One region of the Bradyrhizobium sp. 186 genome, then DNA from elsewhere that is predicted to be linked to it. Evidence: predicted binding sites of a transcription regulator. Region 1 holds the regulator's gene; the other holds the start of a gene.
The links. The regulator HrcA, encoded in region 1, represses chaperone genes, less so after heat shock. The targets are predictions, from matches to a motif close to GTTAGCACTCNCNNNNNGNGAGTGCTAAC.
Positions count from the first base shown of each region.

Region 1 (14,937 bases):
ACCATGAGCACAGGCAACGAAATTGAGCGCGAGCGATCTGAAAGCGAGAGCGAGCCGCAGATCTTCTCCGCGCTGCTGACGCCGCACCGCTCGCTGAACCGCACCGGCTTTCTCGCCGTGATGCTGTTTTTGAGCGTCGTCAGCTTCGTCACCGGCATCGCGTTCCTGATGATGGGGGCGTGGCCGGTGTTCGGCTTCTTTGGCCTCGACGTGCTGGTGATCTGGTGGGCCTTCAAGGTCAATTTCCGCGCCGCGCGGGCCAGCGAGGAGATTGTGGTCACGCCGTCCGAGTTGCGCGTGCGCCGCATCAGCCATCGCGGCCAGGTCGCCGAATGGACCTTCAACCCGCTCTGGGTCCGGCTCGACCAGGAGGTCGACGAGGAATACGGCATCGAGCACCTCTATCTGATCTCGCGCGGCCGCAGGCTCCTGATCGGCGGATTTTTGGGGCCCGACGAAAAGGCAAGTTTTTACAAAGCCTTGGTAGGAGCCCTGAACGCCGCCCGGCGCGGGCCGAGCTACAATCCGTCGACCTGAGCGGAGGTCGGAAATCGGGTGGTTTCCGCCAGGCACCTCCCCTACATTTCCGGTCATGATGACACTCGCCATACATGACCAGCGCCTGGCCAAGCCGGGCCTCCAGAACGCCGCGATGCGCGACTACGATTCCGTGCGCCGGGCGATCGCCTTCATCTCGGAAAACTGGCGCGCGCAGCCGACCATCGAGGCGATGGCGGACGCGGCCGGCGTCACGCCGGATGAGCTGCATCATCTCTTTCGCCGCTGGGCCTCGATCACGCCAAAGGCGTTCATGCAGGCGCTCACCCTTGATCACGCCAAGGGCCTGTTGCGGGACTCCGCCAGCATCCTCGATGCGGCGCTCGACTCCGGTCTCTCGGGCCCGGGCCGGTTGCACGATCTCTTCGTCACCCATGAGGCGATGTCGCCGGGCGAATGGAAGAACGGCGGCGCGGGCCTGACGCTACGCTACGGTTTCCATCACTCGCCGTTCGGCACGGCGATCGTGATCGCGACCGATCGCGGCTTGTCGGGGCTCGCCTTTGCCGATCACGGTGAGGAGAAGGTCGCATTGGCCGACATGACGCGACGCTGGCCGAACGCAACCTATGTCGAGGATCACGAAGGCACCGCCCCGCTCGCCCAGCGCATTTTCGACACGAAACTCTGGCGACCCGATCAACCGCTTCGCGTGGTCATGATCGGCACCGATTTCGAAGTGCGGGTATGGGAGACGCTGTTGAAGATCCCGATGGGCCGCGCGGTGTCCTATTCGGACATCGCCTGCAACATCAAAAGCCCGAAGGCCTCGCGCGCCGTTGGTGCCGCGGTCGGCAAGAACCCCGTGTCCTTCGTCGTCCCCTGCCACCGCGCGCTCGGCAAGAGCGGCGCGCTCACCGGCTATCACTGGGGCATCACCCGCAAGCAGGCGATGCTGGGCTGGGAAGCGGGTCAGTTGGGGGTGCAGTAGATTTACATTGTCGTCCCGGCGAAGGCCGGGACCCATACCGCGTGATCTATCGATGGTGGGTGGTGCCAGTCCCACGCGAAGACACGATAACAGCAAGTCTTCGCCAAACCTCTCCCTGTGCTTATGGGTCCCGGCCTTCGCCGGGACGACACGGAGTGTTGGGTACGCCGCTACGATGCCAGATCCAGCTTCGACGCCACCGTCGAATCCGCATTCAGCCGGTAGATGATCGGCACGCCAGTGGCGAGCTCGCGCTTCAAGATACCTTCGGGCGTGAGCTTCTCCAGCACCATGATCAGCGCGCGCAGCGAGTTGCCGTGGGCGGCGACCAAAGTGCGCTTGCCGTTGAGCACGGCGGGCAAAATCTCCTGCACGTAATAGGGCAGCGCGCGCGCCAGCGTGTCCTTCAGGCTTTCGCCGCCGGGGGGCGGCACGTCGTAGGAGCGGCGCCAGATCAGCACCTGGTCCTCGCCCCATTTCTTGCGCGCATCGTCCTTGTTGAGACCGGAGAGATCGCCATAGTCGCGCTCGTTCAGCGCGAGGTCCTTGCTGGTCGGCAGACCTTTCTGGTCGAGCTCGCCGAGAATGAGATCAAGTGTGTGCTGCGCGCGCGTCAGTACCGAGGTGTAGGCGACGTCGAACACGAGTCCCTGCGCCTTCAGCTTGCGGCCGGCTTCCCTGGCTTCAGTCACGCCGAGCTCGGTGAGATCGGGATCCTTCCAGCCCGTGAACAGGTTCTTCAAATTCCAATCGCTCTGGCCGTGGCGCACGAGCACGAGAAGACGTTCGCTCATCAACTGCTTTCCGTTTTGTTCAGATGTCGGTCAGGCCGAGCACGTCGGCCATCGAATAAAGCCCCGGACTCTTGCCGTGCGCCCACAACGCCGCCTTCAGCGCGCCGTGGGCAAACAGCATGCGATCCTCGGCGTGATGCGACAGCGTCAGGCGCTCGAACGGACCGAGAAAGCTCACGCTGTGGTCGCCGGCCGCGGTGCCGCCCCGCAAGGAGGCAAATCCGATATCGCCGGAGCGGCGCGCGCCGGTGATGCCGTCGCGGCCGCGCACGCAATGCTCGTCCAGCGCGATGCCGCGGCCGCTGGCGGCGGCCTGGCCCAGCATCAGCGCCGTGCCCGAGGGCGCGTCGATCTTCATCCGGTGATGGGTTTCGACGATCTCGATGTCGAAGCTCGGATCGAGTGCCTTGGCGACGCGCTTGACCACCGCGGCGAGCAGGTTGACGCCGAGACTCATATTGCCCGACTGCACGACCACCGCGCGGTTGGTGACGCTCTTGATCACGGCATCATCGGAGCCCGAAAGACCGGTCGTGCCGATCACGTGCACGAGGCCACGCTGGGCGGCGATCGCGACGTTGGCGATGGTCGCCGCCGGCACGGTGAAATCAAGGATGCCGTCGGCATCCTTCGACATCGCCCAGAGGTCGGCGGAGATCATGATGCCGTTGGCAGGGAGCCCTGCGAGCACGCCGGCATCCTTGCCGAGCAGGTCGGAGCCCGGCGCCTCCAGCGCGCCGGCCAGCACCGCGCCTTTGCTCTCGGCAATCGCCCGCGTCAACGCCCGGCCCATCCGGCCGCCGGCTCCAGCAACAATCAAACGCATATCGGACATGGTGTGATCCTCTCACGGCCGTTGTAGCGGCGGGACGCAGTTCCGGCAACCGAGGGGCACAAGCGTCGTCACGCCACGCACGCGTCATTCCGGGGCGATGCGGAGCATCGAACCCGGAATCTCGAGATTCCGGGTTCGCCCTCGGCGCCCCGGAATGACAATGCGCCTACGACGGCTACGGACCGTCATAGCCCTCGATGATGATGAGGTCGGCGATGGAGTGCGGCTGGCGCACCTTGATGTTGGCCTGGTATTCCGGCGAGTTGTAGCAGGTGATCGCGGTCTCGTAGTCGGGGAATTCGATCACGACGTTGCGGGTGCGGCTCTGGCCCTCGACTGTCGTGAAACGGCCGCCACGGACGACGAAGCGGCCGCCGAATTTTTTGAAAATCGCGTCATTGGCGGCGACATAGGGCTTGTAGCCCTCGTCATTGTTAACGTCGACGCGTGCGATCCAGTAGCCTTTTGCTGCCATCGTTCTTCTCCTGTTTGTTCAGCCCAATGCCTGCGCGATCTCGGCCTGGATGGCCTCGGCGACAGCCTTCGGATCGGCGGCTTCCACCACCGGCCGCCCGACGACGAGATAGTCGGCGCCGGCCGCGATCGCGCGTCCCGGCGTCATGATGCGCTTCTGGTCGCCGGTCGCCGAGCCCGCCGGCCGGATGCCGGGGGTGACGAGGTTCATCTGATGGCCGACGATCTTGCGCAAGGCGCCTGCTTCCTCCGGCGCGCAGACCAGGCCGTCGATACCGAGCACCTGCGCCTGCTGCGCCCGCGCTTCGACCAGCTCGGAGACGCCGAGCCGATAGCCGGCGGCATGCAGATCGTCATCGTTGTAGGAAGTCAGCACGGTGACCGCGAGGATCTTCAGGCTGGAGCTGCCGCGGCCTTCCACGGCGCCCTTCATGGTCTGCGGATAGGCGTGCACGGTGACGAAGGTCGCGCCCAGCCTGGATACGCTCTCCACGCCGCGCCTCACCGTATTGCCGATGTCGTGCATCTTGAGATCGGCAAACACCTTCTTGCCCTTGTCGGCGAGCTTGCCGATCAGCGGCAGGCCGCCTGCATAAGCGAGCTGATAGCCGATCTTGTAGAACGTGACGCTGTCGCCGAGCCTTGCGACCATCGCCTCCGCGTCCTCCGGACTCGGCAAATCGAGCGCGGCGATCAGGCGGTCTTTTGGGGCGATTTCGGCTGGCGTCATGTCACCTCACATCATGCGTTGGGAAATGTCGATCAACTGCCGCACCATCTCCTTCAGCGCGTCGATATCGGCCTGGTTCTTGAGCCTGTCCATATCGTCATAGGCCTGGTCGGCAAAGGCGAGCGTGAGCTGGCTGGCGATCACATTGGCGTGGCAGGAGGTCAGGATCAGCCGCAACGCCCCAACCGCGCGGGCAGCGCCGAGCCTATTCTGCGAGGCGCCTGCGAGCGCGAAGACACGGTTGCGGAACACCTCGCCGCGCGCCTCATGCGGATCCTGCACGCGGCTGACCCAGTCGATCGCGTTCTTCAGGAGCGGCGGCACCGAAGCATTGTATTCGGGCGTGACGATGAGCACGCCATGATGCGCGCCGATCATCCGCTTGAGATTGACCGCATGCTTGGGCACGCCGGACTTGGCCTGAAGATCGCCGTCATAGATCGGCAGCGGGAAATCGGCGAGCGAGATGCGGGTGACGTCGACACCGGCCTGGGCGAATTCATAAGCGGCCACCGCCGCCAGCTTCGCGTTATGCGAGCCGGTGCGCAGCGAGCCGGGAATGACCAGGATTTTGGGTGCGGACATCCAATCCAATTGCGTTCGGCGAAACGAGCCCGCCGCGCAAAGAGGAAGCCGGCGGAATTAGTCCTTGCGATACACCCAGACGCGAGCCGGCGGAAGGTTCATCCAGATCCGTTCCGAGGCCTCTGTGGACACGCCTGGCAGCGATTTCGGGATCGGCGGCACCACCGCGTAGGTGAACTGGACGAAGGGGGCGCCGGGTGCGAGCGCCGTGAAGGCGTCGCGAATGAGCCGCAGCCGCGTCAGCATCGGTTTGGTCACCAGCGGCAGGCCGGAGACCACGGCGGACGCCGGCGCGCTCAGGACGTTCCAGAGCGTGTCACGCAGCCGATAGGCATCGCCCTGCACCACCTTGGCTTGCGGATAACGGTCGCGCAGCAGCGCGCAGAAGCCGGGATTGTATTCGACCAGGACAAGACGCTTCTGGTCGACGCCGCGCTCGACCAAGGCTGAGGTGATGGCGCCGGTGCCGGGCCCGAGCTCGACCACCGGTGCGTCCGAGTTGACATCGACATAATGGGCCATGGTCCGGGCCAAAAGCTTTCCGGACGGCATTACCGCGCCCATGTGGAGGGGCTTTTCGATCCACGACCTTAGAAAGCGCACCTCGTCGTCAAGACGGGGCTTCTTCAACGCACGCGCGGACGATGGCAATGGCATGTCAGGACCGGACGGGACCGCGTGACCGCGGCGTGTCAGAAAATGGTCACAAAGACGTATAGGCCCAAGGCGAAACGGTCAAGACGAGTCAACTCGCCCGATTACCGAAGAAATCCTTGACCTTGGTAAAGAAGCCTTCGGATTCCGGCTGGGTGTTGTCGGAGGAGAGCTTTTCGAACTCGGCCAGCAATTCCTGCTGCTTCTTGGTGAGATTCTGCGGGGTCTCGACCACGACCTGGACATACATGTCGCCCATTTGGCGCGAGCGCAGCACCGGCATGCCTTTTGATGCAATGCGGAATCGGCGGGCGGACTGGGTTCCGGCCGGCACCTTCACCTTGGTCTTGCCCTTGTCGATGGTCGGCACCTCGAATTCGCCGCCGAGCGCCGCCGTCACCATCGAGATCGGCACACGGCAATACAAGTCGGCGCCGTCGCGCTGGAAGAACTGGTGCTGGGCCAGCGACAGGAAGATGTAGAGGTCGCCGGGCGGGCCGCCACGGACACCGGCTTCGCCTTCGCCGGCGAGCCTGATCCTCGTGCCGTCCTCAACGCCCGGGGGAATGTTGACCGACAGATTCCGCTCGCGGGTCACCCGGCCCTGTCCCGAGCAGGACGGGCAGGCGTCCTCGATCATCTGGCCACGGCCTTGGCAGCCAGGGCAGGTGCGCTCGAGGGTGAAGAAGCCCTGCGACTGCCGCACGCGTCCGGCACCGCCGCAGGTCGAGCAGGTCTTCGGCTTGGTGCCGGCCTTGGCGCCGATACCCGAGCAGGCCTCGCAGGTGACGGAGACCGGGATCTCGATCTGCGCGGTCTTGCCGCCAAAGGCTTCCTCGAGCGTGATCTCCATGTTGTAGCGCAGGTCAGCGCCGCGCTCGCGGCCGCCACGGCCGCGCTGTCCGGCCATGCCGAACAGGTCCTCGAAAATGTCGGAGAAGGACGAGGCAAAGCCTGCGCCGAAACCGGCGCCCCCACCAGGACCGCCCTGCTCGAAGGCGGCATGGCCGAAACGGTCATAGGCCGCGCGCTTGTCCTTGTCCTTCAGGATCTCGTAGGCCTCGTTGATTTCCTTGAACCGGACTTCGCTGGTGTCATCCCCCGGATTGCGGTCGGGGTGAAATTTCATCGCAAGCTTGCGGAAGGACGATTTCAATATGGAATCGTCAGCGTTGCGTTCGACTTCGAGGGTTTCGTAATAGCAGCGCTTGGTGGACATGTCTGACTCGGCCTATCCAATCGCGATTCAAGTCGGAGCGAAACAACGTCGCCACGCGACGATATAAGCGCCCTTCCGCCTTGCGGCAGGGGGCAGCACGGCGGAGTTGAGAATAACGGCTGGAAATTGATCGATCGTAACGGGAACACGGCCCGTCGAACCCGACACCAACGCCTCCCCCTTGAAGGGGGAGGCCGATCGAGCGTATGGGGTCCAAGCCGTCCGCATCATCACCCTCGCGGGCTTATGCAGACTTCTTGTTGTTCTTGTCGTCGTCGACTTCGGTGAATTCCGCGTCGACGACGTCGTCCTTCGCAGCGTCCTTGGCCGCGTCGGCCTCGGCCTGCTGCTTGTACATGGCCTCGCCGAGCTTCATCGAGGTCTGGGCCAGCGTGTTGGTCTTGGCCTTGATCGCCTCGGCATCGTTGCCCTTCAGCGCTTCCTTGAGGTCGCTGACGGCATCCTCGATGGCGCGGCGCTCGGTCTCGGCAACCTTCGAACCGTGCTCGGCCAGCGCCTTCTCGGTGGAGTGCACCAGCGCGTCGGCATGGTTCTTGGCATCGACCGCCTCGCGGCGCTGCTTGTCGGCCGCGGCATTGGCCTCGGCGTCCTTGACCATCTTGTCGATGTCGGCTTCCGACAGGCCGCCCGAAGCCTGGATGCGGATCTGCTGCTCCTTGCCGGTGGCCTTGTCCTTGGCCGAGACGTTGACGATGCCGTTGGCGTCGATGTCGAAGGTCACCTCGATCTGCGGCATGCCGCGCGGGGCCGGCGGAATGCCCATCAGGTCGAACTGGCCGAGCATCTTGTTGTCGGCCGCCATTTCACGCTCGCCCTGGAAGACGCGGATGGTGACCGCGTTCTGGCTGTCCTCGGCGGTCGAGAACACCTGGCTCTTCTTGGTCGGGATCGTGGTGTTGCGGTCGATGATGCGGGTGAACACGCCGCCCAGCGTCTCGATGCCCAGCGACAGCGGGGTCACGTCGAGCAGCAGCACGTCCTTGACGTCGCCCTGGAGCACGCCGGCCTGGATCGCGGCGCCGATCGCCACGACTTCGTCCGGGTTGACGCCCTTGTGCGGCTCCTTGCCGAACAGCTGCTTCACGACTTCCTGGACCTTCGGCATGCGCGACATGCCGCCGACCAGCACCACTTCGCCGATCTCGGCGGCGGTGAGGCCAGCGTCCTTCAGCGCCTTGCGGCAGGGCTCGACGGTCTTCTGGACGAGGTCATCGACCAGCGCTTCGAACTTGGCGCGGGTGAGCTTCATCGTCAGATGCTTCGGGCCGGTCTGGTCCGCGGTGATGAAGGGCAGGTTGATCTCGGTCTGCGTCGTCGACGACAGCTCGATCTTGGCCTTTTCAGCGGCTTCCTTCAGGCGCTGCAAAGCGAGCTTGTCGTTGCGCAGGTTGATGCCCTGCTCCTTCTGGAACTCGTCGGCGAGGTAGCCCACGAGGCGCATGTCGAAATCTTCGCCGCCGAGGAAGGTGTCGCCGTTGGTCGACTTCACCTCGAACACGCCGTCGCCGATTTCGAGAATGGAAATATCGAAGGTGCCGCCGCCGAGATCGTACACGGCGATCGTGCCGGTCTTGGTCTTGTCCAGACCATAGGCGAGCGCAGCCGCGGTCGGCTCGTTGATGATGCGGAGAACTTCAAGGCCCGCGATCTTGCCGGCGTCCTTGGTCGCCTGGCGCTGGGCGTCGTTGAAGTAGGCGGGAACGGTGATGACGGCCTGGTCGACCTTCTGGCCGAGATGGGCTTCCGCGGTCTCCTTCATCTTCTGCAAGATGAACGCCGAGACCTGCGAGGGCGAGTAGGTCTGGCCATCGGCCTCGACCCAGGCGTCGCCGTTGGAAGCCTTCACGATCTTGTACGGAACGAGCTTCTTGTCCTTCTCGACCATCGGGTCGTCGTAGCGGCGGCCGATGAGGCGCTTCACTGCGAAGAAGGTGCGCTCGGGATTGGTGACGGCCTGGCGCTTGGCCGGCTGGCCGACGAGGCGCTCGCCATCATCCGTGACGGCGACGATCGAAGGCGTCGTGCGCATGCCTTCGGAATTCTCGATGACTTTGGCGTTCTTGCCATCCATTACGGCGACGCACGAATTCGTGGTGCCGAGGTCGATCCCAATGACCTTTCCCATGGTCCTGATATCCTTGTTTTTGCGGCAGGCTGGCTGGGCCCAGAAGGCACCCGAACCGAAACCCCCTAAGATCAAACATCCGCGATATTGCGATGATTGAGGCTCATATAGGAGGGGGGGAGGGGCCCGCAAGGACCGAACGCAAGTTTCGGCCGTGAAAACATTGGGTTTTGGAAGAACATATCCGGGCTGAACCGCCTTGCAGGTGAGGAATTATTAACAGATCCCGCCCTTAGCCGGCACCTCCGGTCCCGCCCTGTTGCGCCAAGGCCAAACCCGCTAAAAGGCGGGCGGCCGGACAGCCTCCTCGTTGAGGCTGTCCCGCGCGACAAAGCGGCCCGATGGCCCACCATCGAACGGCCTCAATGTGAACCAACTAGAGTGCCCATGAAGCTGATCCGCCCCCTCGCCGCGCTCGCTCTCCTCGTCGCCACCGCACTTCCGGCCCTTGCGGCCGATCCCGAATATCCGCCGGGGCTGCGCCTCGGCATGGTGCCGTTGATCGGCCTCAGCGCGGCAAAAACCTTTCCGGGATTCGAGAGCGAGGACGGCAATGTGAAGGTGCTGGTCACCGAGCTGCCGCCGGACGCCTATGGCGAGGTTGCCAATGCCTTCAAGGCCAACCCGGCCGGCACCGGTGGGGTCAAGCCGGACAAGGTCGAGACGCCCGCGGGCCTTGCCTATTTCACCACCGAGACCGGTAAGGCCGGCGATGCCACGGTGAGGCGCTATTCGATGATCGTGCAGGGCACCGGCTTCTCCGGCTATGTCGCGGTCCAGATCCCGGAGAATGCCACCAAGATCTACACCGACGAAGCGGTGCGGCAGATGTTCGCGAGCGCCGTGACGCGCAAGGAGGTGCCGGTCGAGGAGCAGCTTTCGCGGATGCCGTTCAAGGTCACCGACCTCGCCGACTTCAAGAACGTGCGCGCGCTTGCGCCCGGCACCAGCATCATCCTGGCCGACGGCGACGAGAGCACCGGCTTCGAGCCAAAACCGTTCATGATCCTCGGCCTGATCGGCGCGACCCCGCAGCAGGCCGACGACCGCGCCCGCTTCGCCCAGGAGGCGGCGCTCCAGATTCCCGGCGTGCGCGAGTCGCGCGTCACCATGTCCGAGCCGATCCGCATCAACGGCCAGCAGGGTTTTGAGACCCGGATCGACGGCGTCAGCGGCAAGGACAAGGTCGCAGTGACCGTGGTGCAGTGGATCCGCTTCAGCAGCGGCGGCGCCTCGCTACGCATCATCGCCAGCGCCCCGCGTGACCAGTGGACGACTGCCTTCACCCGCTTCCGCGCCGTGCGTGACGGTATCCAGCCGAAGGGGTAGCCGCATCAACAAGCGAGATGCGCTCCCTCCCCCGCTTGCGGGGGAGGGCTGGGGAGAGGGTGTCTCCACAATCAACACTCCCTAAGTGGAGAGAGCCCTCCCCCGGCGCCTTGCGCCGACCTCTCCCGCAGGCGGGAGAGGTGCATCGAGCACGCGGCGAGAGCCCAAGCGCTGGACAAATCCGGCCGCATTTTTTGGCTTCGGTTCGTACACGAACGGAACTAGTCTTCTCCTCCGTTGGGTTCATCCTGGAGGGAGGCGAACGATGCTGGATCGGCGACAAATCTTGGCGGCGCTTGGGACGACGGCGCTCGCGACGCTCGCTCCAACCGCGCTCTTTGCAGCCGCATCGATCAAGCCGGATGATTCATCCGCGCTGCTCGTGATCGACGTGCAAAACTGCTTCCTGCCCGGCGGCAGTCTCGCGGTGAAGGAAGGCGACCAGGTGGTGCCGGTCATCAACAAGTTGGCCAAGGCGTTCGCGAACGTGGTGATGACGCAGGACTGGCACACGCCCGGCCATGTCTCGTTCGCCTCGGTACATCCCGGCAAGAAGCCGTTCGAGACCGTCGACCTGCCCTATGGCAAGCAGGTGCTGTGGCCCGACCATTGCGTGCAAGGCACCGACGGCGCGGCGTTGTCGAAGGACCTTTCGATCGCGCACGCCGAGCTCATCATCCGCAAGGGCTTTCACAAGGACGTCGACAGCTACTCGGCCTTCCTCGAAGCCGACGGCAAGACTTCGACCGGTCTCGCCGGCTATCTGAAGGGGCGCAAGATCAAGCGCGTCTTCGTCGCAGGGCTCGCGACCGATTTCTGCGTCGCCTGGACCGCGCTCGACGCGCGCAAGGCGGGCTTCGAGGTCTATGTCGTGGAAGACGCCTGCCGCGGCATCGACACGCAGGGCTCGCTGGCCAAGGCCTGGGCCGATATGGCCAAGGCCGGGGTGAAGCGGATTCAGTCGGGCGATATCGCGGTGAGCGCGTAACGGAAGCGAGCCGTCATTCCGGGGCGATGCGAAGCATCGAACCCGGAAGCTCGAGTTTCCGGGTTCGGCTCTGCGAGCCGCCCCGGAACGACGCCTGAACCAACAGTGCGTAGAATGCGGCTTACACCGCGCCGTTCGGCTCGTTGTTGTTGGCGGCAGGTGCGGCCTTTGCGCCGCCCTTGGCGACACCAACGAGAGCCGGACGAAGCACGCGCTCGCCGATGGTGTAGCCGGCCTGCATGACCTGCACCACGGTGCCCGACGGCACCGACGGATCGGGCACTTCGAACATCGCCTGCTGGAAGTTCGGGTCGAACTTCTGGCCCTGCGGATCGAACTTCTTCACGCCGTGCTTTTCCAGCGCGTTGAGCAGCGAACGCTCGGTGAGCTCGACGCCCTCGATCAGCGATGTCAGGCCAGGATCGGCAGCGGCCCGCGCCTCGGCCGGAACCGCATCAAGCGCGCGCTGGAGATTGTCGGCGATGTCGAGCACGTCGCGGGCAAAGCCGGTGATGCCATAGAGCCTGGCGTCGGCGACCTCCTTGATGGTGCGCTTGCGCAGATTCTCCATCTCGGCCAGCGTCCGCAGCATGCGGTCACGCGCCTCGGAGACCTCCTGCTGCAACAATTCGACCGAACCGGGCTCGGGATCGTCGGGCATCACATACGGCTTTGACACCACGGGCTCGCCAGTCGTGTCTTCGGGTTGCCGGTCTCGATCGGTCATCGGCCCTCTTCTCAAACTCGTCTCAGGGATTTTTCTTGTCCGGATATCGTGCTTCGGACGCCGAAAATCAAGCGCCCGTGATCGAAACGCCGGTCAGCCGCCCAGAAGGCGACTGACGATGCGGGCGGCGTAGTCCACGGTGGGGATCACGCGGGCATAATTCAGCCGTGTCGGCCCGATCACGCCCAAAACGCCGACGATGCGGCCGGCGGCATCCCGATAGGGCGCGATAATGGTGGAGGAGCCCGACAGCGAGAACAGCTTGTTCTCGGAGCCGATGAAGATGCGCACCCCCTCGGCAGTCTCGGCGCGGCCGAGCAGGTCGATGACGCCGCGCTTGGTCTCGAGATCGTCGAACAGAAGGCGCACGCGCTCGAGATCCTCCAGCGCGTGCAGGTCTTCGAGCAGATTGGCGTGGCCGCGGACGATGAGCTGGCGATCTTCGTTCTCGCCGCCGGACCAGCTTGCGATCCCGGCCGAGATCACCTTCTGGGTCAGCTGATCGAGCTCGGCGCGCGCCTCTCCGAGCGCAGTCTCGAGCTCGAGCCGCGCCTCGGCCAGCGTTCGGCCGCGGATTCTCGCGTTGAGGAAATTGCCGGCCTCCGTCAGCGCCGAGGATGGAACCCCCGGCGGCAGCGTCAGCACCCGGTTTTCGACTTGGCCGTCCTCACCGACCAGGATCGCCAGCGCCTTCTCCGGTTCCAACCGGACAAACTCGATGTGTTTCAACCGCGCATTGGATTTCGGCGTCAGCACGACCGCGGCGGCCCGGGTCAGGCCGGAGAGCCGCGTCAACGCCTCCTCCAGAGCGGCCTCGACCGATTGCGCCTGGCCGACGGAGGTGAGCTGGCTCTGGATCGCCTGCCGTTCGGCGTCGTTGAGATCGCCGACCTGCATCAAGGCATCGACGAAGAAGCGTAGGCCGAGTTCCGTCGGCAGCCGGCCGGCGGAGGTGTGCGGGGCATAGATCAGGCCGAGCTGTTCCAGATCGGCCATGACATTGCGCACCGATGCCGGCGACAGCGGCATGGCGATCAGGCGCGAGATATTGCGCGAGCCGACCGGCTCACCGGTCGTGAGATAACTCTCGACGATTTGACGAAAGATATCGCGGGATCGCTCGTTGAGCTGGGCGAGGCCTGCGCGCGGCGCGATCAGATGGATCGGATCGTGATGGGCCACGGACGTTAACTCCTCTCGGATGCTTGTAATTTGTCTATCCGGGAGGCCGCTGACAAGCGTGGTTTTGCGATTGCCTGGGGACCGAAAAGTCAGACGTCCCCCTTGCCGCCTACCCTCACCCCACCTACAAGCACCGCGAACAGCCTATTCCCGTGAGTTTTGGAGGATTTCCCATGCGGCCAAGCCGCCGTGCGCCCGACGAATTGCGCCCCGTGACGCTGGAGCGCGGCGTGGTCAAATATGCGGAAGGCTCCTGCCTGGTGAAGTTCGGCGATACCCATGTGCTGGTCACCGCCACTTTGGAAGAGCGCCTGCCGCCGTGGCTGAAGGGCCAGGGCCGCGGCTGGGTCACCGCCGAATACGGCATGCTGCCGCGCGCCACGCTGGAACGCACCCGCCGCGAGGCCTCCGCTGGAAAACAGAGCGGCCGCACCGTGGAAATCCAGCGCCTGATCGGCCGCTCGCTTCGCACCATCGTCGATCTCGAAGCGCTCGGCGAGCGTCAGATCACGGTCGATTGCGACGTGATCCAGGCCGACGGCGGCACCCGTACGGCCTCGATCACGGGCGCCTGGGTCGCGCTCGCTGATTGCATCAGCTGGATGAAGGCGCGCAACATGATCAAGGCCAATGTGATGCGCGACAACGTCGCCGCGATCTCCTGCGGCATCTACAACGGCACGCCGGTGCTCGATCTCGACTATGCCGAGGATTCGGAAGCCCAGACCGACGCCAATTTCGTCATGACCGGCGACGGCCGCATCATCGAGGTGCAGGGAACCGCGGAGCGCGAGCCGTTCACGCAGGACGAGTTCCTGGCGCTGATGGCGCTGGCACGCAAGGGCGTCGCGCGTCTCGTGGACTTGCAGAAACTTGCGGTGGCATAGTCAATAAGCCATGCACCGCCGAATCACCGGAAAGCTCGTCATCGCGACCCACAATCCCGGCAAGCTCGCCGAGATGAAGGAGCTGCTCGCGCCTCACGGCATCGAGGCGGTGTCGGCCGGCGAGCTCGGCCTGCCCGAACCGGAAGAGACCGGCCACGATTTCCGCAGCAACGCCGCGATCAAGGCGAGCGCGGCGGCGCAGGCGACTAAGCTTCCTTCCTTCGCCGATGATTCCGGCATCGTGGTCGACGCGCTCGACGGCGCGCCCGGCATCCACAGCGCACGCTGGGCGGGTCCGTCCAAGGATTTCACCGCGGCGATGACGCGGATCGAGCGCCTGTTGCGGGAGCGCGGCGCCACCACACCGGACAAGCGCACCGCGCATTTCGTCTCCGCGCTCTGCGTCGCCTGGCCCGACCATCATCTCGAAGAAGTCGAGGCGCGCGTCGACGGCACGCTGGTCTGGCCGCCGCGCGGCACGGCCGGCTTCGGCTACGACCCGATGTTTTTGCCCGACGGCCACACACGTACGTTCGGCGAGATGACCAGCATCGAGAAGCACGGCCTGCCGCCGTTGGGCCTCGGACTCTCGCACCGTGCCCGCGCCTTCGTGAAACTGGCGGAGATCTGCCTTGAGCCGCGCTAACGAAGCTTTCGGCGTCTACGTGCACTGGCCGTTCTGCCTGTCGAAGTGCCCCTATTGCGACTTCAACAGTCACGTCCGCCACGCCCCGATCGACGAGGCGCGCTTTGCCTCTGCCTTTACGCGCGAGATCGAAACGACTGCGCAGCGCGCGCCGGGCCGCGAGGTCACCTCGATCTTCCTCGGCGGCGGCACACCGTCTTTGATGCAGCCTGCGACCGTCGGCGCGGTTCTCGATGCCATCGGCAAGCACTG
Region 1 covers NZ_CP082164.1:10,358,788-10,373,724, forward strand. Annotated here, with positions in the region: gene IVB18_RS49505 (DUF2244 domain-containing protein) at 4-537, shown strand; gene IVB18_RS49510 (bifunctional helix-turn-helix domain-containing protein/methylated-DNA--[protein]-cysteine S-methyltransferase) at 593-1,489, shown strand; gene IVB18_RS49515 (2,3-bisphosphoglycerate-dependent phosphoglycerate mutase) at 1,660-2,283, opposite strand; gene dapB (4-hydroxy-tetrahydrodipicolinate reductase) at 2,303-3,118, opposite strand; gene IVB18_RS49525 (DUF1330 domain-containing protein) at 3,294-3,593, opposite strand; gene pyrF (orotidine-5'-phosphate decarboxylase) at 3,612-4,322, opposite strand; gene IVB18_RS49535 (NAD(P)H-dependent oxidoreductase) at 4,329-4,907, opposite strand; gene IVB18_RS49540 (rRNA adenine N-6-methyltransferase family protein) at 4,965-5,564, opposite strand; gene dnaJ (molecular chaperone DnaJ) at 5,653-6,780, opposite strand; gene dnaK (molecular chaperone DnaK) at 7,025-8,926, opposite strand; gene IVB18_RS49555 (hypothetical protein) at 9,314-10,255, shown strand; gene pncA (bifunctional nicotinamidase/pyrazinamidase) at 10,521-11,243, shown strand; gene grpE (nucleotide exchange factor GrpE) at 11,365-11,970, opposite strand; gene hrcA (heat-inducible transcriptional repressor HrcA) at 12,064-13,152, opposite strand; gene rph (ribonuclease PH) at 13,326-14,039, shown strand; gene rdgB (RdgB/HAM1 family non-canonical purine NTP pyrophosphatase) at 14,050-14,685, shown strand; gene hemW (radical SAM family heme chaperone HemW) at 14,672-14,937, shown strand, end outside.

Region 2 (14,937 bases), 2.8 Mb from region 1:
CACTGAGCGCATCAACGCAATTGGTACATCCTGAACCGTGGAGACTGGAGATGCCGTTTGTAACCTTCACCGTCCGGCGCGGCCTCAGCGCCGCCGACAAGTCCCGCTTATCGGAGGCAATGCTGGAAGCCCAGGTGGCCGCCGGCTATCACCGAGCCGACCGCTTTCACCGTTTTCTCGAGGTCGACCAGGGCGACCTCCTGGTAAATCCCCGCTTCCCCGACTACGCAACGGACAGAACCGATCGGTTCATGGTCGTTGAGGTCATCATCTCCAGCGGGAGACCGGCGGGAACCGCCACCGCCATTGCGGACGAAGCGGTCAGACTGTTCGGCGAGCGCCTGCACCTCGCGCCTCAGGATATCCTATTCGTCGTCCACGCGGTGGAGCCCAACCTCCCCCGCTTTCCGGCTGCGTCGATCAGGCGAGAGGCCGCATTGTGAGGCGACGGCGAGTGCGCGATAGGTAGAGCAGGGCTGGATCGTTTCTTAACGCGGATCGCTGGCGCCCACCATTTGAGCTACGGCCGAAAACTGGGGAATAAGTGACGTCAGCTCATTTCAAGGACAGCGCAGGAGATTCGGAGCAGATCCCGCCTCCCGTCTAGCACGGGCTGCCGAAGATCGCCGCTGCGTTCCCAAGTGGATGCGCGCCATGACGGCGATAGCATCTGCGTAGCTCGAAGCCCGCACGACAGAGAGGACAGGCCCGAAGAGTTCGTCGGAATGCAACGCCATGCCCGGACGAACATTGTCGACAAGGCTCGGACCAAGAAACCAGCCCCCCTCATCCCTCGAACGTTCCGGCCGTTCGGCTCGCAATATGTGCTTCGTCGAAACCGCCGGGCCGGTCGGTTGAAAAGGCCACGACGTGCCGCTTCCCGAGCGTGTGTACATCGGCCACGCCACGTAGTCTGTCAGACTCTTCGATTATAGACGCGATGCCTGCGGCCCAGCTACCCCAAGCTTACGATTATTTGGTCGATTTTGCGGGCGAAAGACGCTGAAGGGCTAATTTAAGAACGATCATGGTTCATGAGCAGGCCGCTCTCCTTTGCTTCTGCCGAAGCGCTGTTTCGCGTTCTCGCGCCAACGCTGGAAGGTGACGTAGAGCATCGGTACCAGAAAGATGCCGATCGAGCTTGCGGCAAGCATGCCGCCAAACACCGCCGTGCCGACGGCCCGTCGACTGATCTCGGCCGCGCCGGTCGCGACCACCAGCGGCACCAGCCCGAGGATGAAGGCGATCGAGGTCATCATGACCGCACGGAAGCGCATCCGCGCTCCCATCAGCGCCGCATCCAGGATCGGCTTGCCGGCCTCGCGCTGCTCCTTGGCGAATTCGACGATCAGGATGCCGTTCTTTGCGGCAAGCGCGATCAGCACCACCAGCCCAATCTGGCCACGGCGGACAGCGACCCTTCGCAGGAGGCGGCCGTCATGGAAGCTCGCCAGGCACCGGGCCTTGTCGTCGAAGGCCCGCCAGGAACAGGCAAGAGCCAGACGATCGTCAACATGGTCGCCGATGCGATCGGTATGGGCAAATCTTTGTTGGTGATCTGCCAGAAACAAGCTGCGCTCGAGGTGGTCAGGAAGCGTTTGGATAAGGAACGACTCGGAAACCGTTTCGTGATGATCACCGACGTCAACAGCGATCGCGGGGCCATCATCGCATCGGTACGGGAGCAGGTTGAGCGGTTGCATAGCCAGCCTGTCGGCGGAGCTCCGGCCTGGAAGCGGGATCGCGAACGGTTGGCGGCGCGCATCGAATTGCTGGAAGCGGATCTCGATCGGCAACAGACGGCGCTACATGCGGTGGACCCAAATACGGGACTGACCTATCGCACGCTGCTCGGCGAGCTCCTGGCCATCGAAGCAGCGCAACCCAAGCCGATGGATCTTCCCTCGATCCGCCCGTTGCTCACGGATCTTCACCCCGCAGATGTCGTCGCGCTCGAAGAAAATTGCGGACCGTTGGCACGATTTTGGTTACCGGCCAAATTCGAAGGCAGCTCACTCTCGGTACTCAAGCTTTTCAATCCCGATCGGGGCACCGCGGACACCCTGGTGCAGTCTCTGCGTACGTTCGCGGAAATCGATGCAAGGCGCGAGGAGGTCGATGCCGAGACATCGGACTCGTTTGACGTCGCCGACGCCGACCGCCTGCGAACGTGGATGGCAGGCGCCGGCAATTTGCGCTCCATCGGTGACGCCCTATGCACCAATTTGGGTCGTTGGCTTCCACTGTTCCGAAGTCCGGAGGGCAACGGTTCTCGGGGCACCAATATGCTTGTCGGTCTTATCCAGGTCGAAGCGGGACTGTCCGCGCTCAACGCCTCCCAACACCAGCCCGGGATTTCTGAAAAGCTTATTTCGATTCGATCGGACGAACTGCGCAAGCTTGACGCTCTCGCCAAGGGGGTCCTCAGCCCCGCCAGCGGATTGGGGCACATCAATCCCATGCGCTGGATACGGAAGCGAAATCTGCGAAATCTGATGGTTGCAAAGGAAATTGCTTCAGACGATGAGGGCGTCCAGGCGCTCGCTAATGCGATCGACCTGGAGATGGGTCTGCGGCCGTTAAGGCTCAAGCTTGCCGACTACGTAATGGCGCTCCTCAATCGCGCTCCGGACTCGAAGCTTCCACCGGGCCCCCTGGCTGCTCTCGCCGGCAATCTTCATTCCATCGTCACGCGCATTCATGACTTCGTGTCGCTTATCGACGAGTGCCCTCAGAAAGCCGAGTTGGATCAGGCTGCCATGACAGGCGCGATGAAGGACTTGGATACCTTCTTCGATCGCGCAGATCGTTCGCTTCGACGCCACGACGCGCGGGCGGCAAGCTCCCAGGCTCTAGAGCAGCTAAAACCATATCTCGATGAGCTTTGGACCGGGTTGCGGCGTTCAGCAATCCATGGCGGACGCTCAAACGGGACAGCCATCAGTCTCATTCTCGAAGCTGCCCCGACACTCGCGAGCTTTCAGGAATTTCGGCTTCGGTCGGTGCGTCTTGGAGAGGCGGAACGCACGATCTTCCGGACCCTCAGGGCGAAGGAGACAGATCTGCTGCGGCTGCCAACCGCCGATCTCGACGCGTGCGTTCGCGGCACGACCGCGCGCGAGGCCAGGATTGCATGGAAGGCCGCAATGGAAGCCTCCAATCCGGAGGTCCTTTTCGACGCTGATGCAAGCGACGTGAAGGTCAAGTCGCTTGCGGAAGCCGATAGGAAAATCCGGAACTGCAACAGGGAATTGCTCATCAACGACATTGATCCCGGTCGCGTCCGGCCGGCGTCAGATTGGGTACCAATAACGAGACTAAGCGGCCACAGGGCGCTGCGGCTGCGCGAATTCATCGATCGCGGAAGCGCACTAGGCCTGCTCGCATTGAGGCCCGTTTGGCTCATGACGCCCGACGTGGCGAGTCGCGTACTCCAGCCGAAGCCCGGCCTCTTCGATACCGTCATCTTCGACGAAGCCTCCCAGATGCCCGTCGAATACGCCCTGCCCACTCTGTTTCGGAGCAAGATCGTCGTCGTCAGCGGGGACGAACCGCTCAGCTCTTTGTGGCCATCTTCGAGAGTTCGGCTTCCACGCCGGCCGCGCAGGCCCTCGCGAATGAATAGTCCATGCTCGTGGCGGCAACGGTCTTGACGTATTCGCTGATGACGTTGTCCTTTGAATAGGAGCCCGCCGCCTTGAACTTGGCGACGGCGCCGTCGGCCGCCGTGAACTGCGCGACGCATATCGGGACCAGGACAGACATCCGGCCGTTGCTCTCTGCCATTGCGGTCATGGTTTTGGCAGTGCCGCCGGTGACCCAGCCGCCCCACATGAATCCGATCGCCATCGCCGCAACAGCGCCGAAAGCGATACCCTGGAGAAAGCGTGTCCGCGCCTCACCCTGCAAAATTTCGGGCATTCTCATGATGGTTTCCTTTTTTGTTTGCGCGCACGAGCGCGTTCGCAGCCGCGGACGCCGCTTGCATCCGCTTGGCAAAAACATTCAGCCTATTGAGATTGCGCCTTCCGATGGCACGTTAGCTGCCGCTACGAGGATGAGCAGCGACTTCGGAAGTCACCGCTTCATGGACAGCTTCAAGGCGAACAACTGCCACCCTGTCGTTAAACGGTAGACCTTTGTCCTGATGCTGTACAGCACGTTCTGGGTCTCTAGTCAGAAGGTCGCAGCGCCAACGTCTTTGGAGAGCGGTCTCAGGCCGTGATCGCAGCTATCAGCGGCTTTCAAACTTCGGAACCGTCCACTGCTGACACAAATGAAAAAAGCTTCACCGAGAGCGATTTCCTACATTTAGGGATCTTTGTGCGCTACAGCAGCAAGCCGGGGGATTGCTCTTTCCGGATGTCCCGCAACGCCACCAAGCAATTATTCAGCTTGGCGGCGTTGTGCGTTTTGTTCGCGACGAACGAGCACCTGCGCCCGGTCTGGCCACGTCGTCTCGCTGATCAGATCAAAAGTGTTTCGCTTCAAAAATTTGCGGCGATCAGATCGTAAGAGCCCCGGCTTCCACGGACGTAAACCTTCGCAGCCGCCGCGCATATCACATCACGGTTGCAATCGAACGCGTTCAGGAAACCGGCCTCGTCGGGGCGGGTACCTGGTTGAATTCGCCTCAATGCGCCCTCGTATATGAAGAATGTCGTTTCCAGCGCGCTGTCGTGCCCCCAAAACCGCACCGCTCGCCGGGTTTGGTCATATGAACGGCTATGATTTGGAAACTCGATCATGGGTTGCCGCCGATCAGTATTCGCCGACGAACCACGCGTCTCACCGGCTTTCTCACGACCTGTGTCGAGACCTGGTTCAATGGCCTCGGGACCCGCCCATCGAAGCGATGTGCATTTGGTCAATGTCGTTGACGATAGTTTGGCGTGGCCAAGCTTCGCGCTGCCGTAAGGGCGATGCTGAAGCAATATGATGGCGCTGGGATTTAGATGGCTACTCAATGCCGCATTACAAGCCTTGCCAGCCGGCCCCCGAAAGCAAACTGCGATTCTCCTCGCTATTCGGCAAATCGTCCCTATATCCAAGACATCACCGCGCGCGCTGGGCTACTATCGGTGACTGAGAGCGTTGCGCTCCCGCCTCAACCTAAAGGGCGGTCATATGCCAAAACTCCCCACATTCAATCTTCATGAGTGGCTGGTACCCCCGGTATTGATGCCGATCTTTTTTGTGCTGCTGGTCGCCGCTGCGATGGTTATTCAGTGGTGATCCCGCGTAGCGCGGTTAATACCGCAGAACGGGCCGTCTCCGACTAGACCGAAGTTTGCGCTTGGTTTGACCTGAAAGACGAATCCTTTCGGGCGGATGGGCGGAGAGTAGTTTGCAGTTTGTATCCATGTAACGGGGATTCCCAAATCAGTCGAGATGTGATTCGATTTGGGAATGTTCATCGAGACGATTCCCAATCGAGGCTCGCCGCCTGCGGTGCTGTTGCGGGAGGCGTATCGCGACGAGCATGGCCGCGCGCAGAAGCGGACCTTGGCCAATCTGAGCAAGCTGCCGGTGGATTTGATTGGCGGACTGAAGGCTCTGCTCAAGGGCGGCACGGTGATTGGCACCGGACCGGACGAGATTCAAATCGAGCGCTCACTGCCTCACGGCCATGTTGCAGCGGCGCTCGGGACGATCCGCAGAATTGCACTGGATCGGCTGATTTTAAGCACGACGAAGGATGAGGCATCGCGACGCCATTACGATCTGGTGGTAGCCATGATCGTTGATCGGTTGATTGCGCCACGCTCGAAGCTTGGCTTTGTACGGGCGGTGGATCAGGAGACGGCAATCTCCAGCCTCGGATCGGTTCTGCGCCTGGGCAAGGTGAAGGAGCGCGAGGCCTATGAGGCGCTCGATTGGCTGGTCGAGCGCCAGGCGCGGATCGAGACCGGCTTGGCGCGGCGACATCTCCAGGACGGCGTGCTGGTGCTCTACGACGTCAGCTCGTCCTACTTTGAGGGCCGCTGCTGTCCGCTGGCGCGCTATGGCCATAGCCGCGATCACCGGGGCGACCGGCCGCAGATTGTCTACGGGCTGCTCTGTACGCGTGAGGGGCTGCCGATTGCGGTTGAAGTCTTCGACGGCAACACGGCCGATCCGAAGACGCTGAGTTCTCAAGTCCAAAAGATCAAGGATCGCTTCGGGATCAGCCGTATGGTGTTGGTCGGGGATCGGGGAATGATCACCTCGGCACGCATCCGCGATGATCTCAAGCCGGCGGGCGTCGATTGGATCACCTGCCTGCGCGCGCCGGCGATCCAGGCTTTGGCGGCGGAGAACGGGCCGCTGCAGCTGTCGCTGTTCGATGACCGCGATCTCGCCGAAATCAGCGCCCCTGACCTGTTCCCAGGCGAGCGGCTGATCGTCTGTCGCAATCGCGATCTGGCAGCCGAACGAGCGCGCAAACGCGAGGATCTGCTGGCCGCGACCGAGCACGAACTTGCCCGCGTTCAAGCGCAGGTCCAGCGCAAACACTCTGCGTTGCGCAGTTCCGCCCAGATCGGCATCGCGGTTGGTGCGGTTTTGGACCGCAAGAAGATGGCCAAGCACTTCGACGTCGAAGTGGCCGATGGCTATCTCTCATGGCAGCGACGGATCGAGCAGATCGAGGAAGAGGCTCGCCTCGACGGCATCTACGTCATCCGAACCAGCATACCCGCTGGGCATCTCGACGCTGCAGAGGCGGTTCAGGCCTACAAGGACCTGTCGCGAGTCGAACGCAGCTTCCGGTCCATGAAAACCATCGATCTCGAAATACGGCCGATCCGCCACTGGACGGCACAGCACGTGCGGGCCCATGTCTTCCTGTGCATGCTGGCCTATCACGTCGAATGGCACCTGCGAGAAGCCTTGGCGCCGCTGTTGTTCCACGACACCGACCTTGAGGCCGCCCGGGGAGAACGGACCTCTCCCGTCGCCAAGACCGAACCATCTGAGGCGGCGAAGGCCAAGAAGGCAACAAAGCGATCAGCCGACGGCCATCACGTCATGAGCTTCGATGCGCTCATCGCCCATCTCGGCACGCTGGTCCGAAACACGATGCGCGTGCCCCTTCACACCAAGCATCGCTTCATGCTCCATTCCACACCAACCTCCGTCCAGGAAGCCGCGTTCAAGCTGCTCGATCTTGACCCGCTGCGTGTCCAGTAATTGAAAACACCGACCGTCAACTTATCGAGTCGGATCAATCCCTTGCACACTTCCCAAGCGAAAACTTCGGACTAGACGAACCCAATCGACGCTTGCCCGCGGTCTGGAGGCCAGGGCGGTTGTCGCCCTCGACGAGGCTCGCGAGATGGCGCCGGGGGATGAACGCACCGAGGCGACTCACGATGCATTAGTCCCTTCGCAATGCCGTCGAGCTTCACGAATTTCTCTCCGGCAAGCGCGACGCACCGGCCGCGTGACGGCAGCGTTGGCGCGAAGCCCATCACGTGAGCAACCTACCGTTGGCGGCGACTTTATTGCTCCATTGTTGAGCCAACGGGGGATCCTATAGGCAGCGAGATGCTTGTCCTAAATCGAACGCCTGTTCCAGTCGATGGCGATCCCCGCGAGAGCCCTATGATGACGCCTGATCATCCATGCATTCCTGCAGTAGTTCTCGTTGTCGAGGACGAGATGGTGCTCCGGATGCGCGCGATCGACATCGTCGAAGACGCGGGATACATGCCACTCGAGGCGATGGATGCCGCCGAAGCCGTCGCCATCCTGGAATCCCGATCCGACGTCGCGCTGATCTGCACCGATATCCAGATGCCTGGCCAAATGGACGGCGTCGGACTTGCGCATGCCGTGCATGCGCGTTGGCCGGTGATCAAAATCATCGTGGTATCGGGACAATTGAAGCTGCAGGACCTCGATCTTCCGCCCCGCAGCAGGTTTCTCGGCAAGCCGCTCAATGCCGGGGAAGTGATAGCCGAAATGCGCGACATGATCGGCCACGCCTGAGACAGCAGTGCTTTTCACACCGAACACAGCCTAAATCGCGTGATTGAAGCAGAAACTCAGCCACCGAAGATCAGTGCGGTACCCAGCTCATGAGGATATAATCGGCGATGTCTGAAGCCGATCTCCGTGCGGACCCGCGGCCCGCAAGCAGCGCAACACCATACCAGGACGACCTGGCGGCAGAAAATGTCAGCTTGCGGCTTCTGCTCGCGCAGGCCGAGATTGATGCACTGAGTTTGCTTACCACGGCCGGCATCGACGCCAGGGAGCGCGAGGCGTCCGAGAAGCTGCAGAAGCTGATCCTCGAGGAACTGCACCACCGTATCAAGAATACGCTCGCGACCGTCGGCGCCATCGTCTCGCAGAGTCTGCGCGGCCTGCCAGGCGCCGAGCACGCACAGCACGCCATCGAGGGCCGGCTGCTCGCGCTTGGGCGCGCGCACGACCTCCTTTTGCAGGCAAGATGGAGCAGCGCGAACCTTGGCACGATCGTCCGCAGCGCGACCGAAGCCTTCGATAATCCCGACGAGCCTAAATTTTCGATTTGGGGACCCGATATCCGGATGATGTCGGGCGCCGTCATCGCCATCGCGATGACGCTGAACGAGCTTTGCACCAACACCACGAAGTTTGGCGCCCTGTCGGTCCCGCAAGGGCGCGTCGACATCAACTGGACGCTGGATCAACAGGCGCAGCGCCTGCACCTTACATGGACCGAGAGAAATGGCGCAGCAGTCCGCCTGCCCGAAAAGCGCAGCTTCGGGACACGGCTGATCGAGACGCTCGGCAGGCAACTCCGGGGTGACGTGAGGCTTACCTATGAGCCGACCGGGTTCGTCTACACATTCGACGTGCCGATGTCTTCTCTGACTTCGGCGGCGGCATAAGCCCGTATTCGGGCATTGCGGAAGCCAAATCGCAACCTGCATTCGCTCGGACTGCTACAATCTCGCAGGAACGGCTTTTGCCCACGATTAATGACGTCGTGATTTGTCACCGAAGCTCGTTATTCGGCCCTGTGATCCCCATATATAGCTCCATCCTCGTCAACCATCGGGATCGGTCGGAACGCGCGGAGACTTCCAACGAAAGGACGCGGCATGTTTAGATCTCAGCAGCACCGCGAAAAGGCCGCCGCATACGGCGAACTGATCAAGCATTCGAGCGGTCAGGGCGAAAGCGACGAACTTCAGAAACAAAGGGATCGCCACTCAGCGCTCGCCGATAACGAGCAGGGATTGGCTGATGACTACGACAGCGCCGTAAACGCAGCGGAACAGGATCGCGCCCGCGGCCTCGCCCTGGCGGCCGAGGAGGAGCACGTCTTGCGATGTCTCGGCGCGGCCGTCATCATGCAATGGAACGCACTTCCGAAGACGCTGCAACGCGAGATCTTCGACACCGCCGGATCGGTCGGAGAGTTATTGGAGACGGCGGCGCTTCGCGGGCAGATCGCCCGCTTTCTGCACAAGCATAAGAATGATGCCGGCCGCAAAAAGGCTTCGACGGAGGATGCGCATCGCGACGCGAAATCGCGCGCCGCGGCTCTGTCGCGATGGGACGATGAGGGAGGCGCAGTCCCCGACGGACTGCCGAGGTGAACCAACGTCGGCAACAGGAGGATTCCCCATGTCACGTAAAAACATGTCACTGACAAAATTCGGCATCGATGACGGCCCGCACAACATGGACGGGCTGCGGCTTCTCGCGCGGGACGGAACTGAACCGGTCGAAGCGTTCATAGGCCGCAAGGTGATGGACGTCTGGGTCGAATCCATCGAGCACCGCGGAGGACGGCAGAGCCTGTTCCGCGATCAGTACAACGCGTTGGGCAAGCGCAATCTTGCGGCGATCGAGCGGATCGTGAACGCGAAATACCAGCGCGGCGCCGCGATCAACCGCCAGCATCCCTATGTCGAGGTTCTGGTCTCGGACATCACGGAAAGCGGCGAGGTTCTAAATCTAAGTGAACTCGTGCGCGAGCCTTTGCCGCCGGCATTTCATAGGCTGGCTTGAGATCTGCGCCGCGAACAGATGGCGGATGTTTCGTAAGAAGAAGATCTTGTGACATGCCGCTCACGCGAGGAGGATTTCGGCACTACGACTATGACCGGATGGTGGTTTGGAAGTGGCATGCGCTATTCAGCTCCGCTGCGACGACCTGGATGGATCAACTGGAAGGTATCCATCACCACATCGCCGGCGTACCTTTTGCGGTACGCTCAAGAGCGATCTTGAAGAGGGACAACGGCCGTCTGTCGAACGGCGAGAAAGTCAACCGCCTCGCAGGCTTTGTCTTTGAAGCGTGGCGAGTCAGTTGATTTTGGTCGCTATTGGCAGCGGCAACCGAAAGATGTTCATGCCTAAGCAAAAGCTTCATACCCAAGAAGAAGTCTTTAAAGATCATGTCTCCGGTCAGTATGACGAAACCATATTTCGTTTCAGAGTGCCGGGTGGCTGGATTTATACGCACACTATTATTCGGTTTGGTTCGGTCGATAAAAGCTATGTAGCCGATACTTTCGTTCCTGACTCTACAGTGGACTTGGATCTTCCAATTCATCCCACGGATGATCCGCGACGCAATCTGTGACTTGGTCGCGCGCAACCGCTATCGCTGGTTCGGCCGTCGTGACGCTTGCATCCTGCCCGAATTCGGATCGTTTCTTGGCCCTCGTGAGCCGCCCCGAAACCGCGGGACGATGGCACCTGGCGCCGGCCGACACGAAGGAAGCAGCGTTACTGCAATTCGACTCAGTCCCAGACGCAGGCAAGCAGTTAAAGGCACTTGGACGATTACCCGAACGTGGGCAATCTGATTGGCTATTCCTATCGCAAGCCCGGCGACTACAAATTCTCGCACGCGCGCTGAAAGCCGATCCGAACTATGTATTGACGTCAGTATTACGGCCTGAGGCAAATTGAGCAGGGCAACCGCGATCAAAGGCACGAGAATGCAGAAAGGCCGGCATCGCTGCCGGGCCTTTCTTTTTCTTTGAGCGCTGAACGGTTGGACTTAGAAATCCATACCACCCATGCCACCCATGCCGCCGCCCGGAGGCATGCCGCCAGCGCCGGCGTTCTTCTTCGGCACTTCGGCCACCATGGCTTCCGTGGTGATCAGGAGAGCCGCGACGGACGCTGCGTTCTGGATCGCCACACGAACCACCTTGGTCGGGTCGATGATGCCCTTGGAGATCAGGTTGACGTATTCGCCGGTCTGCGAGTCAAAGCCGTAGGAATATTGATCCTTCTCGAGGATCTTGCCGACGATCACCGAACCGTCTTCGCCAGCATTGATGGCGATTTGGCGGGCTGGATACGACAACGCCTTGCGGACGATTTCGACGCCGGTCTTCTGGTCGTCGTTCTTGGTGCGAAGTCCCTTGAGATGCTGGGAGGCGCGCAGCAGGGCGACGCCGCCGCCCGGCACGATGCCTTCCTCAACCGCCGCACGGGTCGCATGCATCGCGTCATCCACGCGATCCTTGCGCTCCTTCACCTCGACTTCGGTCGCGCCGCCGACGCGGATCACCGCGACGCCGCCCGCGAGTTTGGCCAGACGCTCCTGCAGCTTCTCACGGTCGTAGTCCGAGGTGGTTTCCTCGATCTGCGCCTTGATCTGCTGAACGCGCGCCTCGATGTCGGCCCTCTTGCCGGCGCCGCTGACGATTGTTGTGTTTTCCTTGTCGATCATCACCTTCTTGGCGCGACCGAGCATGGCGAGCGTGACGTTCTCCAGCTTGATGCCGAGATCTTCCGAGATCGCCTGACCACCGGTCAGAACCGCGATGTCCTGCAGCATGGCCTTGCGGCGATCGCCGAAACCCGGAGCCTTCACGGCAGCAACCTTCAGGCCACCACGCAGACGGTTGACGACGAGGGTGGCGAGAGCTTCGCCTTCGACGTCTTCCGCTATAATTACAAGCGGCTTGCCGCTCTGCACCACGGCTTCGAGCAAGGGAAGCAATTCATTCAACTGAGATAGCTTCTTTTCGTTGATGAGGACGTAGGCATCTTCCATTTCAACGCGCATCTTGTCGGCGTTGGTGACGAAGTAGGGCGAGATGTAGCCGCGGTCGAACTGCATGCCCTCGACGACTTCGAGTTCGGTCTCGAGCGACTTGGCTTCTTCAACCGTGATGACGCCCTCGTTGCCGACCTTCTTCATGGCGTCGGAGAGGAACTTGCCGATTTCGGAGTCGCCGTTGGCAGAGATGGTGCCGACCTGTGCGATCTCCTCGTTCGAGGTGACCTTCTTGGAGTTCTTGACGAGGTCGGCGACCACGGCGTCCACTGCCAAGTCGATACCGCGCTTCAGATCCATCGGGTTCATGCCGGCGGCAACCGCCTTGGCGCCTTCGCGGACGATCGCAGCCGCCAGCACGGTCGCGGTGGTGGTGCCGTCGCCGGCAGCGTCGGCCGCCTTGGAGGCGACTTCGCGCACCATCTGTGCGCCCATGTTCTCGAACTTGTCGTCGAGCTCGATTTCCTTGGCGACGGTGACGCCGTCCTTGGTGATGCGGGGAGCGCCGAACGATTTGTCGAGCACGACGTTGCGGCCCTTCGGACCGAGCGTGACCTTCACCGCGTTGTTGAGAATTTCGACGCCGCGCAGCATCCTGTCGCGGGCGTCGACGCCGAATTTGACTTCCTTGGCTGACATAATGATCTCCGTATTCTCAGATCCCAAGGTCCGCGCGACTGGGCGGATTCCTGAGGGATGAGATTTCGATTGCAGGTCTCTTCCTTCGAGACGCCGGCTGCGCCGGCTCCTCAGGACGAGGGAACGGGCTAAAGCGCTTAAGCGGCCTTCTTTTTGGCGGCGGGAACGTCAGTGAGAACGCCCATGATGTCGCTTTCCTTCATGATCAGAAGCTCCTGACCATCGAGCTTGACCTCGGTGCCCGACCACTTGCCGAATAACACGCGATCACCCACTTTGAGGTCGATCGGGATCAGCTTGCCGGATTCGTCACGGCTGCCCGGACCAACGGCGATGATCTCGCCCTGCGAGGGCTTTTCCTTGGCACTGTCCGGAATGAGGATGCCGCCTGCGGTTTTGTCTTCGGCATCGATGCGTTTGACCACGACGCGATCGTGGAGCGGACGGAACTTCATGCGATCCTCCATGGCTTTTGTGATTATTTCTGGATTGGCAGTCGAAAGGAGCGAGTGCTAGCCGCTCTTCACATAAGCCTGTGACGCGGGGGCGCAAGGGCTTTGGCCCACGAGGTTGCTAATTCAATTCCGATAGTGACCCCGGAGCGGACAGCAGGGCTCGGAAGCCGTCGTGTGCCATCTAACGTGTTCAGGAAATGTCCTAGATTTCGGACCTGTTCTTATAGCCCGGCGGTACTGTCCGTATTTAAGCCCCGGTGTCCTAAGTTGAATTTGGAAGTGTCTTAATTCCGATTTGCGGCGCATAATGAGCAAATGGAAGAGACCCCTCCCAGAGCCTGTATTTGCGGAGCGGTCTACAACCGCGCCGAGTCTATGGCTCCCGAACGCCAGATCAGCAGCTTCGAGTGTTCGGTCTGCGACCAGACCATGGAAAGCTGGAACACCTGGGTGCCGTCCTACCGCCTAATCGCGGGTCCTGTTAGGCCGCCCCAGATCAGCTAGGAACGCTTTTGGTTTCCTGACGTTCGACGTTGTTATGAAGCGATACTTTTTCGATTTGCGAGACGGTGACGAACTGACCCCCGACGATGAGGGTCTGGAACTCTCTACCATGGAGGCTGTGCAAGAAGAGGCCGCGCGTTCGCTGGCAGACATGGCGAGGGACGCGTCCTGTAGGCCCCGCAATGGAGCGGGACACCGGATGGCTATCGAAGTCAGGGATGACACCGGACCGGTGTTACAAGCCAAATTCACGTTCCAGATAGAACGGCTCAAGCACTAAGGCGCCCTGGTTAAAGGATGCTGAGAAGGTAAGCCAGTTCGCGCTGATACCGCTCTGCTGATGAGTTCACCTGCAACCGCTTGCCCTCCACTCATGTGGAAACTGCCGATCTTGAGCCGAAAAATCGGAATGCTTTTCGCGCCGCTGATACGGCCAGATGACACAAAGTCGTCAGTAATTACGAACGAGTCCGCCGGATTATCGCGATCGAAAAGCTGCCGAATATTTTTCACAACGCGCGCTCAACATAGATTCGAGAAGCGCGGTCAGGGGAAGCGCGAAGCTTCGAACCCACCATCATCTTAACGATTCTGCCCCAAAACAAATTGCGATTCTCCTCGCTATTCGGCAGATAGTCACTATATTTAACGGATCACCGCGCGCCCCCGGCTATTATCGGTGACTGAGAGCGTTGCGCTCCCGCCTTAACCAAAAAAGGCGGTCACATGTCTGATACCCTCAAATTCGATCTTCGTGATTGGCTGGTGCCTCCGGTGCTGTTGCCGATCTTTTTTGCGTCGCTGATCACTGCCACCGTGATTATTCAGTGGTAGTCCGCCTCAAGTGACATGCCGGCAACGGGAATCCGAGTGCTTAACAGAAAGCAGGAGTCGGAATGGCAAATACGGCGATCATCAGAGACGCATACGGCGTTCCAGCAATGTTCGTTGATTCGAAAACCGGCAAGGATGATGCCGCCTTTGTCTTTATCAGGGTCGGCGATGAGGAACGCCGGATGCGGTGGGCCGAATGGGATGCGCTTCCCGCCTGGACTGGCGTTCGTCCGTCCTGGGCGACCAAACGCTAATGGACCCAGCAAGGTTGCTATCTGACGCCGGAGTACCCATCTGATCAGTTAGCCCAGCGGGATCGCGACAAACGCGAACATCCCGTCGCGACGCCTTAGCCACGCCAAATCACATAAACGGTATCGACCAACGGCATATCGCTGCGATATGCGCGTTTCGGGTCAGGAAATCTATGGCCATCGAGCATGCCGCCGTGCAGTTTGCGCGCAAACCGTGGGGAGTAGGCGATCTCCATCCATGGAGCAGCATCGA
Region 2 covers NZ_CP082164.1:2,706,355-2,721,291, reverse strand. Annotated here, with positions in the region: gene IVB18_RS12745 (tautomerase family protein) at 51-443, shown strand; gene IVB18_RS12740 (aldehyde dehydrogenase family protein) at 561-896, opposite strand; partial or broken gene IVB18_RS12735 (efflux RND transporter permease subunit) at 1,026-1,403, opposite strand; gene IVB18_RS12730 (hypothetical protein) at 1,440-3,653, shown strand; gene IVB18_RS12725 (hypothetical protein) at 3,556-3,927, opposite strand; gene IVB18_RS12720 (hypothetical protein) at 4,222-4,515, shown strand; gene IVB18_RS12715 (DUF1488 domain-containing protein) at 4,488-4,748, opposite strand; gene IVB18_RS12710 (IS1634 family transposase) at 5,410-7,170, shown strand; gene IVB18_RS12705 (response regulator) at 7,588-7,971, shown strand; gene IVB18_RS12700 (sensor histidine kinase) at 8,079-8,858, shown strand; gene IVB18_RS12695 (hypothetical protein) at 9,072-9,572, shown strand; gene IVB18_RS12690 (signal transduction histidine kinase) at 9,616-9,987, shown strand; gene IVB18_RS12685 (hypothetical protein) at 10,041-10,292, shown strand; gene IVB18_RS12680 (hypothetical protein) at 10,289-10,564, shown strand; gene groL (chaperonin GroEL) at 10,988-12,637, opposite strand; gene IVB18_RS12670 (co-chaperone GroES) at 12,775-13,092, opposite strand; gene IVB18_RS12660 (hypothetical protein) at 14,493-14,684, shown strand; gene IVB18_RS12655 (class I mannose-6-phosphate isomerase) at 14,858-14,937, shown strand, end outside.
Region 2: the regulator HrcA is predicted to act here: its motif matches at 13,126-13,154, upstream of IVB18_RS12670 (co-chaperone GroES).